One region of the Streptomyces xiamenensis genome, then DNA from elsewhere that is predicted to be linked to it. Evidence: riboswitches for the same ligand, from Rfam matches in the RefSeq annotation. Region 1 holds a riboswitch; each other region holds the start of a gene.
What was found. A riboswitch is a leader RNA that binds a small molecule or an ion and turns the genes downstream of it on or off. The one in region 1 is predicted to bind S-adenosylmethionine.
Positions count from the first base shown of each region.

Region 2: linked by a shared signal. The riboswitch ahead of SXIM_RS14070 (peroxidase-related enzyme) and the one ahead of SXIM_RS07805 (aminotransferase class V-fold PLP-dependent enzyme) in region 1 are both predicted to bind S-adenosylmethionine.
Region 3: linked by a shared signal. The riboswitch ahead of thrC (threonine synthase) and the one ahead of SXIM_RS07805 (aminotransferase class V-fold PLP-dependent enzyme) in region 1 are both predicted to bind S-adenosylmethionine.

Region 1 is NZ_CP009922.3:1,715,678-1,718,942, reverse strand. It holds gene SXIM_RS07810 (Fpg/Nei family DNA glycosylase) at 1-99, shown strand, start outside; gene SXIM_RS07805 (aminotransferase class V-fold PLP-dependent enzyme) at 78-1,406, opposite strand; SAM riboswitch class IV at 1,504-1,622, opposite strand; gene SXIM_RS28790 (putative leader peptide) at 1,739-1,819, shown strand; gene SXIM_RS07800 (ABC transporter substrate-binding protein) at 2,087-3,265, shown strand, end outside.
Region 2 is NZ_CP009922.3:3,072,461-3,075,725, forward strand. It holds gene SXIM_RS14065 (ABC transporter substrate-binding protein) at 1-515, opposite strand, end outside; gene SXIM_RS14070 (peroxidase-related enzyme) at 543-1,763, opposite strand; SAM riboswitch class IV at 1,800-1,909, opposite strand; gene SXIM_RS14075 (peptidase inhibitor family I36 protein) at 2,104-2,481, opposite strand; gene SXIM_RS14080 (PucR family transcriptional regulator) at 2,811-3,265, shown strand, end outside.
Region 3 is NZ_CP009922.3:3,420,284-3,423,548, reverse strand. It holds gene SXIM_RS15720 (MoaD/ThiS family protein) at 1-29, opposite strand, end outside; gene thrC (threonine synthase) at 26-1,324, opposite strand; SAM riboswitch class I at 1,341-1,479, opposite strand; gene SXIM_RS15710 (glucosyl-3-phosphoglycerate synthase) at 1,726-2,694, shown strand; gene SXIM_RS15705 (alpha,alpha-trehalose-phosphate synthase (UDP-forming)) at 2,828-3,265, shown strand, end outside.

The DNA of each region.
Region 1 (3,265 bases):
GTCCGGCGTGCCGAGATCGCGGCCCGCAACCTGTTCTGGTGCCCGGTGTGCCAGCCGGCCCGGGCCGCCGGGCGCGGTCAGCGCGCCGCCACCGGCTGACCCTCGGCGACCAGTTCGCGCACCGCGCGCACCACGCGCTCCACGTGTTCGGCGGGGGTGCCCACTCCGAAGCTGACCCGGATGGCCTTCAGCGGCCCGTCGCAGCCGGCCGCCCGGCCGCCGTCGCCCTCCGGGCCCAGCAGCGTACGGACCAGCGGGTGCGCGCAGAACAGCCCGTCGCGTACGCCGATCCCATAGCGCTCGGAGAGCGCCTTGGCGAACTCCTCGCTGGACCAGCCGTCCACGACGAAGGACAGCACGGCCACCCGGGGCGCGTCCGGGCCGAACAGCGCCAGCTGCCGCACCCCGGGAACGGTGGCCAGTCCGGAGCGCAGCACGGCCAGCAACTCCTCCTCGCGCGCCACCAGTTGCTCGAACCCGGCGTCGGTCAGCGCCCGGCAGGCCGCCGCGATGGCGAACGCGCCGATCACATTGGGCGAACCGGCCTCGTGCCGGGAGATGTTGTCGTTCCACACGACGCCGACCGCGCCGTCCTGCGCGGTGACGGTATTGCTGGCGCCGCCGCCGGCGAGGTACGGGGCGGCGTTGCTCAGCCAGTCGGCGCGTCCGGCCAGGACGCCGGAGCCGAACGGCGCGTACAGCTTGTGCCCGGAGAAGGCGACCCAGTCGACGCCGAGCGCGGTGATGTCGACGGGGCGGTGCGGGGCGAGCTGGGCGGCGTCCAGGACGGTGCGGGCGCCGGAGCGGCGGGCGACGGTGGCGAGTTCGGCGATGGGCCACAGTTCGCCGGTGACGTTGGAGGCGCCGGTGACGCACAGCAGCTTGGGCCCGGGGGCGGCGTCGGCGAGCGCGTTGACCAGGGTGGCGACGGCCTGCCCCGGGGTGCGCGGCGCCGGGAGGTACGTCACGGGGTGGCCGTGGTGCGCCCAGGGCAGCAGTGCTGCGTGGTGTTCGGTCTCGAAGACGAACACCTGGGTGCCGGTGGGCAGGGCACCGGCCAGCAGGTTCAGGGAGTCGGTGGTGGAGCGGGTGAAGATCAGCTGGTCGTCGGGGCGGCAGCCGAGGAACGCGGCCACCGTCGCCCGGCTCTCCTCGTACAGGTCGGTCGACAGCTGGGAGAGGTAGCCGGCGCCGCGGTGGACGCTGCCGTAGTACGGGGCGTACGCGGCGACCTCGTCCCACACCGCGCGCAGGGCGGGGGCGCTGGCGGCGTAGTCGAGTGCGGCGTAGCCGATCTCCCCGCCGTCCGCGATCGGGGCGCGGACCTCGTCGCCGAGGACGGGGAGGGGGCGCGGGAGGGAACAGCCGGCGGTGTTCGGGGCAGGGGCGATCGGCGCAGTGGGCATGACAAAGCTCCGGGAAAGGCTGAAGGCAGACAGAGGCAGGCTGGGTCGGGGGCGTGCGCCCTAACGCATTCGCGTGCTCATGGAAGAACTCCCTCAAGAACCGTGCTTGCCACAGACCTCGCTGCCTGCGGCCCGGTCATCACCCGGGGCACCCCGCCGACGGTTGGAGGGTTGCCGGACAGCGGGCCGGGGCCTTGATCGCTGTCACTCGTGACCTGATCGCAGACTATGTCATGGCGATCGGTGATGAACACCTTGTGTCCATATCGCGAGACCGACGGCACATGGCCGCCGCCTTGACAGCTCACTGAGGGTTGGCTGATATTTACCGCATGCCAGCCCTGCCGCTTTTGACATCGCGCCGACACGTGGACCTGCTCCGCGTCACGTCGGCGTCCTGTGCGGGCTGCTGATTCCCCCCACCGCGCGGCGGTGAGCGCCGGCCTTTGGCCGCGCCCGTAACCGCCCCTCGCGCGCCGGGACTTCCTCGCGGGATGTGCACCGCGTCGCCGTGCCCTGCCCCGCCCTCCGCCCTGTCGTGCCGTGCGGCACCGCTCGTCGCCCACGGCCCGTTCCATCTCACCTTCCTGACGTTCCTCACCTTCCTCACCCCGGTCCGTCCTGCCGCGCGCCTTCGCGCGCCGCCGGCCGGGTGATTCGTCCTGAAAGGACCCTCCGCCGTGGCCACCTCGCCCACGCCCAGACGGCTCAGCCGCCGCATGTCCCGCCCCGCCCACGCCACCGCGCTGATCGCCGCGATCGCCGTCGCCCTCACCGCCTGCGGCACCGACGGCACCACCAACGGCGGTGGCTCGGGCGACGATTCGGGCAGCGCCGGCGCCTCCGGCGAACCCGTGGCCGGCGGCACCCTGAAGTACGCCTTCGCCAACCCCATCGACTGCGTCGACCCGCGCCAGCGCCCACAGCTCACCTCCCGCAACGTCGGCCGCCAGCTCGGCGACCAGCTCACCGAACAGGACCCGCAGACCAAGGAGATCAAGCCCTGGCTCGCCACCTCCTGGGAGATCAGCGATGACGTGAGCGCCTTCACCTTCCACCTGCGCGAGGACGTCACCTTCTCCGACGGCGAGCCCTTCGACGCCGAGGCCGTCAAGGCCAACTTCGACGCCGTCGTCGACCTCGGCGCCCGCGCCCCCCAGGGCAGCAGCTTCATCGCCGGCTACCAGGGTTCGACCGTCCTCGACGAGTACACCGTGCGCGTCGACTTCGACGGCCCCAACGCCCAGTTCCTCCAGGCCACCGCCACCGCATCGTTCGTCCAGCTCTCCCCGGCCTCCCTCGGCAACGACCCCGCCGACCTGTGCCTGGGCGACTTCGCCGCCTCCGGGCCGTTCACTCTCGGCTCCTTCACCCCGGAGAAGTCCGTCGAGCTGCTCAAGCGCGAGGACTACGCCTGGGCCTCCCCGATCGCCGCCAACCAGGGCGCCGCCTACGTCGACAAGATCGTCCTGGAGGTGGTCCCCGAGGGCGGCGTCCGCTACGGCTCCCTCACCAGCGACCAGATCGACCTCGCCGACGGCATCCCCTCCACCAACCAGGCCGAACTGACCAACCTCCCCGGCTACGGCCTGGTCACCGGCGCCTCCCCGGGCATCGCCATCCCCTACATCCCGCTCGCGTCCAGCCCCAAGCTCCAGGACCCGGACGTGCGGCGCGCCCTGAGCCTGGCCATCGACCGCCAGGCCATCGTCGACGCCATCTTCCAGGGCACCCAGCAGCCGGCCTCCGGCGTCGTCACCGCCGCCACCCCCGGCTACACCGACCAGTCCGGGGACATCCGGCACGACCCCGAGGCCGCCATCGCCCTGCTGGAGGGCGCCGGTTACGACACCGTCGGC
Region 2 (3,265 bases), 1.4 Mb from region 1:
GTCTCGCCGAAGACCTCGCCCAGCAGTTCCACGGTCTCGTGGAAGACGTCGAAGTCCCAGGCGGTGGCGACCACGACGGGGATGCCGAAGGGCTCCAGCTGCCGGGCGGCCTCCTGCCAGGCGCCGTTGCGCGGGATGATGAGGACATCGGGGTCGAGTTCGGCGACCGACTCGTAGTTGATCTCCTGGAGGTCCTCGCTGACCACCTCGTCGTCGGATATCCCCAGGTAGGGCAGCCGGGCGGCGGAGACCCGGTCGTAGCCGACGACCCGGTCGCCGGCGCCGATGGCCTGGGCGAACTCGTTGCCGTAGCTGTTGAGGACGACGGCGCGCTCGGCGGGCCCGTCGAGTTCGACGGTGCGCCCGGCGTCGTCGACGACCGTGAGCGTCCGGTCACCGCCGCCGTCACCGCTGCTGTCGTCCGTCTCCTTGACCACGGTGCCGCACGCGCCCAGGGACAGCACGACACCGGTGACGGCGGCGAGGGCGACGGTGCGGGAAAGCCGTTGGCTCATGATGAGGGGTTCCGTTCTGCGGGTGGGTCAGCGGGCGGGGGTGGGCGCGGCGTCCGGCCAGTACGGGTCGCCGAGGCTGAGCATCAGCCGGTTCGCCCAGCCGAAGAACGCGGTGGCGGCGACCAGGTCGGTCAGCTCGGTGTCCGCCAGCCCCTCGGCGCGCAGCCGGTCCACGTGGGCGGTGGTGGCGCTGACCGGGGTGGTGGCCAGGGCAGCGGCGAACTCGATGACCGCCGTCCACCGCGCGTCCTGCCCGGCGGCGAGCGGAGCGGTGGCGGCCGGAAGCCAGTCGGCGTCCCGCTGGAGGGAGACGCCGAGCAGCCGGTCCACGTCCTCGGGCCGCTTCGACATCTGGGCGGACTTGCGGGCGTGCACGGAGGCGCAGTAGACGCAGTCGGTCACCTTGCTGGTCGCGGCGGCGGCCAGTTCGCGTTCGGCGCGGGGCAGCCCTTCGCGGGTGGCGAAGATCGCGGCGTCCAGGGAGGTGCGGGCGGCCAGCACCCGGGGCAGCCGGGCCAGCAGCCGGAAGTACTCGCCGTTGGTCTTGCCCCGGAAGGAGTCCTCCTGCTCGGGGGTGAGTTCGTCGGTGGGCACGGGGGGCACCCAGGCCGTCCAGGACAGGAGCTCACGGGTGTACGCGACGGGGCGCTCGCGTCCGTTGGACGCCACCCGCGCGGTGCTCTTGGTGCGGCCCCGCCCCGGCGTGGGGCGGTGCGGCGTGTCGGCCGGCTCGGGGTTCTGCCCCTGGAGCAGCCGCAGTCCCTGGATGGCGCGCGCCTGGAAGGCGGTGAAAGCGGCGACCTGCGAGATGACGACGATGTCGTCGGGCGTCCAGCCGGCTTCGGTCAGCAGGTCGAGGTCCGCGCGGGTGGCCAGGGCGGGGGAGACGGAGATGAGGTCGACGTGGGCGGCGGCGGCGCGCAGCGTGGGGTCCTCGGGCAGTTCGTCGCTGAGGAACGCGGTGTCCGCCCCGAGCCGTACGTGATCTTGGACGAGCGCGTCGACGCCGTGCCGGCGCGCGGCCAGGGCGGCCAGCCCCCGGCGTACCGGTACGCTCACCGCCGCCTCGCCGCCGAACAGCGCGTCCGAGGCTTCCTGGGCGCGCTGTGCGACCAGCGGTTTGGTGGCCCTGGCCGCCGCGATCCGCTCGTCGAGCCCGGCCAGTCGTGCGATGTCGTCGGGGGTGGTGCTCATGAGTTCCGCCTCGTGGTGCTCGGTCGCGTGGTCGGCCGAGGCACGGGCAAACATGTCGAAATCGTCGAGGACGAGAACGAGGTCTCACGAGGAGCACGCTTGCCGCATCACCGCAGCCCGGTCGTCGGTCCCGGGGGCACCCCGCCGTGCAGGAGGGTTGCCGGCCAGCGAGCCGGGACTTGGCGCTGGCGCTCTTGACCTGATCAGCAACCTAGCACCACCGACTCCGCGCGAAACACCCACTGTCCGCCATATGAGACCAACGCGTCTCACGCGGAGGGACGGCCCAGTTCTCGCAAGGGCACCCTGTCCGTCATGTGAGACACGCACGCAGGCGCGCACGTGGGGACGGGCCCCGGATCGGCGACCCGGGGCCCGCGTGCTCAGGGGGAGATCAACAGGAGGAGCCGACCTTGAAGGAGGTCATCTTGTCGTTGAAGTGCGAGGCCACCGCCGCCTCGGACTTGCCCGGGCCGACGGAGAACATGCAGCCGGTGTACTTGTCGTGCTGGTAGACGGCGACCGTCTTGTCAGTGCGGTTCCAGTAGGAGGTCATCTTGTCGTTGAAGTCGTTGCCGACGTTCGACACGGAGCTCTTGGACTGCAGGAACTTGCCGGTGTAGCTGGAGTGCTCCCACACGCAGAAGTTCCCGGCCGAGCACTGACTGGAATCAGCCGCCGCCGGCACCGCCGCCAGCCCCGCGGTCGCCACCGCGAAGGTCAGCGCCGCCCCGATGCTCGCCAGACGTGAGGCAATCTTCCGGTTTTCCACCTGGAATCCCCCTATGTTTTGTGTGCCTGTCATTACACGATGTGTGCGCAAGAAGGCTAGGAGCGCCACGGTGGCCCGGACCAGAGGACCTATGACCGCCCGACCATCGGAACGCTCCTCAACTCCTGCTGGAATCGGCCGAGTTGCAAGATTGGTGCCCGGACCGGATCCCCCCGGACGAGTGACCGGCACGGCGCCGGGATGACGCCCGCAGACACCGCCGACCCCCCTCCTGTTGCGCCACGAGCCACGATCCACCGCCTCGTCCTCCCCCGACCGATGCCCGGACGCCCGCAGCCCCGCCGCCGGACCCCCTCTACGCTGCCCCGGTGAACGACATCCCCCTGGAGCCGGCCGCCCCCGCCCGCAGCGGGCTGACCGTCGATGCCGTGGTCCGCCACTTCGCCGACCTCCTGGAGCCCGGGCCGCCCCACTGCGGGCCGGGCGACGGCCAGATCGCCGACGTGGTCATCGCCGAGCCGGGAGAACCCCTCGACGGGGCGGCCGGCGCCCTCGTCCTCGCGATCGGCGTACGGGAGACGGAGGCACCCGCGATGGTGGCGGCAGCCGGCGCCGCCGGAGCGACCGCGCTCGCCGTGCGCACCCACGGCGAGGAACTGCCGGACGCGGTACGCGCGGCGGCCGAACACACCGGGATCGCCGTCCTCGGCATCCCCCGGGGGCTGCGCTGGGACCGCGCGGAGGCCGAGGTACGGGCCGCCCTCGCCGTACCGTCCGGCGCGCTCGCGGCGGGCCGCGACGGCGACCTGTTCTCCCTGGCGCA
Region 3 (3,265 bases), 1.7 Mb from region 1:
ATGGTCGGGATTCGGACAGTCACACTCATGCGAGGCCGGCCTCTCGGAAAGCGTCCAGATTCGGACGGATGATGGCGGTGGGACCGGTGGTCGCCGCCACCGCGTCCAGGGTCTTCAGGCCGTCGCCGGTATTCAGTACGACCGTCGTCAGTTCCGGGTCCAGCTGCCCGGTCTCGATCAGCTTGCGGGTGACGCCCACCGTCACCCCGCCCGCCGTTTCGGCGAAAATGCCCTCGGTGCGGGCGAGCAGCTTGATGGCGTCCACGATCTGCGCGTCGTTCACGTCCTCGACCGCGCCACCGGTGCGGCGGGCGATGTCCAGGACGTAGGGGCCGTCGGCCGGATTGCCGATCGCCAGGGACTTGGCGATGGTGTCCGGCTTCACCGGCCGCACCACGTCGTGCCCGGCCTTGAACGCCTGGGAGACCGGCGAGCAGCCCTCGGCCTGGGCACCGAAGATCTTGTAGGGCCGGTCCTCGACCAGGCCGGTCGCGATCAGCTCCTTGAGCCCCTTGTCGATCTTGGTCAGCTGGGATCCGGAGGCGATCGGGATCACCAGCTGGTCGGGGATGCGCCAGCCCAGCTGTTCGGCGATCTCGAAGGCCAGGGTCTTGGAGCCCTCGCCGTAGTAGGGGCGCAGATTGACGTTGACGAATCCCCAGCCCTCACCGGCGGGGTCGCCGATCAGCTCGCTGCAGAAACGGTTCACGTCGTCGTAGGTGCCCTCGATGCCGACCAGCTCGCCGCCGTAGACGGCGGCCATCACGATCTTGCCCTGTTCGAGATCGTGCGGGATGAACACGCAGGAGCGGAATCCGGCTCTGGCCGCCGCGGCGCCGACCGCGCCCGCCAGGTTGCCGGTGGAGGAGCAGGACAGCGTGGTGAAGCCGAAGGCGCGGGCCGCCTCCACGGCGTTGGCGACCACCCGGTCCTTGAAGGAGTGGGTGGGATTGCCCGAGTCGTCCTTCACGTACAGCTCGCCGCCGTGACCCAGCGCGGCGGCCAGCCGGTCGGCCTTGACCAGAGGGGTGTCGCCGGGGTTCAGATTGGGCTTGGAGGCGACATCGGCCGGCACCGGCAGCAGCGGCGCGTAGCGCCAGATGCTGTGCGGTCCGGCCTCGATGGCGGCCCGTAGCGCTTCGGGGTCACCGGTGGGCAGATCGTACGCGATTTCGAGAGGACCGAAACATGCCTCGCAGGCGAAGATCGGGCTGAGAGGGAAACGCTCCCCGCACTCCCGACAGGAGAGCGCGACGGCGGGCCCGAGATCGACGGCGGAGCCGCCGGGGGGCGTGGTGGAGGTGTGCGATGTGAGCACAGGCATGGGTACGAGGCCCTTCCCCTCATCTTCCCCGTGACGGATTTCGCCACAGGACGGAATTGGCACCTTCCCCACCGGGAGCCTCGCATCGTCACGAGACCGGCGGAAGGGTTGCCGGGGCTTCAACGGGCCGTTCCCTCTGCCCCTCTGGATGAGCTGTATTCAGTTGACCGCGCAGCGTCTCCGATATGCGGAGGACACCTGCACTGCCCGAGACTGTAACGGACGCCCCGGACAATGGCTCATGCCGTCCGATCCGCGAGACGAACAGGAGACAGACATATTCCCGCCCGAACTGGGCACCACCGATGAGGGCCATAACCGCCCATTGCTGACAGATCCAACAGACAAGACTTACCTGACCTACCCGACTTATATGGTCGAAGCGAACAGGAGCGACATTCGTGCTGGAAGAGGCTGAGGAGTGGCTGAGCCGCCGGTCCTGGACTGCCGCTGACCGCTCGCTGCGACGGTTGCTGGACGCGAAAGCCGCGGCCGGCCCGGCGGGCAGCGTCAGCGTCGTGCTTCCCGCGCTGAACGAGGAAGCGACCGTCGGCACCATCGTGGAAGCGCTGCGCCGCGACCTGATGGAAACCGTGCCACTGATCGACGAGCTGATGGTGGTGGACTCCGGATCCACCGACCGCACCGGAGAGGTCGCCGCCGCGGCGGGCGCCAAGGTCGTCCACCGCGACGAGATCCTGCCCAGAATGCCCACCGTCCCCGGCAAGGGGGAGGTGCTGTGGCGCTCCCTCATGGCCACCAGCGGCGAGATCATCTGTTACGTCGACGCCGACCTGCGGGAGTTCGACTCCTGCTTCGTCTCCGGCATCCTCGGACCACTGCTCACCGAACCCGATGTGCACCTGGTCAAGGCCATGTACGACCGCCCGCTGGGCGACGCCCCCTCCGGCGCCCACCAGGGCGGCCGGGTCACCGAGCTGGTGGCCCGCCCGCTGCTCAACCTGCACTGGCCACAACTGGCCGGTGTCGTCCAGCCCCTGGGCGGCGAGTACGCGGCGCGGCGCTCCCTGCTGGAGCAACTGCCCTTCCCCGTCGGGTACGGCGTCGAACTCGGCCTGCTCATCGACACCCTGCACCTGGCCGGCCTGAACGCGGTCGGCCAGGTGGATGTCGGGGTGCGCAAGCACCGTCACCAGGACGGCCAGGCCCTGGGCCGGATGGCGGCCGCCATCATGCGCACCGCGCAGAGCCGGCTGCCGGGCAACGGTCCCGTGCCCGTGCAGCAGGGCATGATGCAGTTCGAACGGCTGGCGGAGGGCGGCTTCTCACCGCTGACCCACACGATCCACACCGAGGAACGTCCCCCGATGGCCACCATCCCCGAGTACGCCGCCCGCCAGGCGGCGTAGCCCGAGCTTCCCGGCCGACCCCGGCCCGTGCCGCACCCCCTCACCGGGGTGCGGCACCCGGGACGCGGGACGGGACACGCCAGGGTGACCGGACGCACGTTTGTACCCGGCCACGGGTGGCTAGGGTCGGGACATGGGCGTTGCAGAGGTCTCCGAGGCTCCTCCGGTCCTGGTCGCGTCCAATCGCGGCCCCGTCAGCTACACGCTCGCGGACGACGGCACGCTCACCGCCCGGCGTGGCGGCGGCGGGATGGTCTCCGGCCTTTCCGCCCTCGGCTCGGCGGCCGGCACCTGGGTGTGCGCGGCGCTGGGCCCCGGCGACCGCGAGGCCGCCGCCCGCGCGGGCACCGGCACCCTGGAGGCGGCCGACACCGGAGGCCAGTCCGTACGGATGCTGGACATCCCCCCGGACATCTTCGACGCCGCCTACAACGGCATCGCCAACTCCGTGCTGTGGTTCGTCCATCACCTGCTGTACCAGACGCCGCTGGAGCCGGTGTACGACAGCGCCTTCGAGAGCCAGTGGGCCGGCTACGAGAGCTACAACGCCGCCTTCGCGGACGCGCTGGCC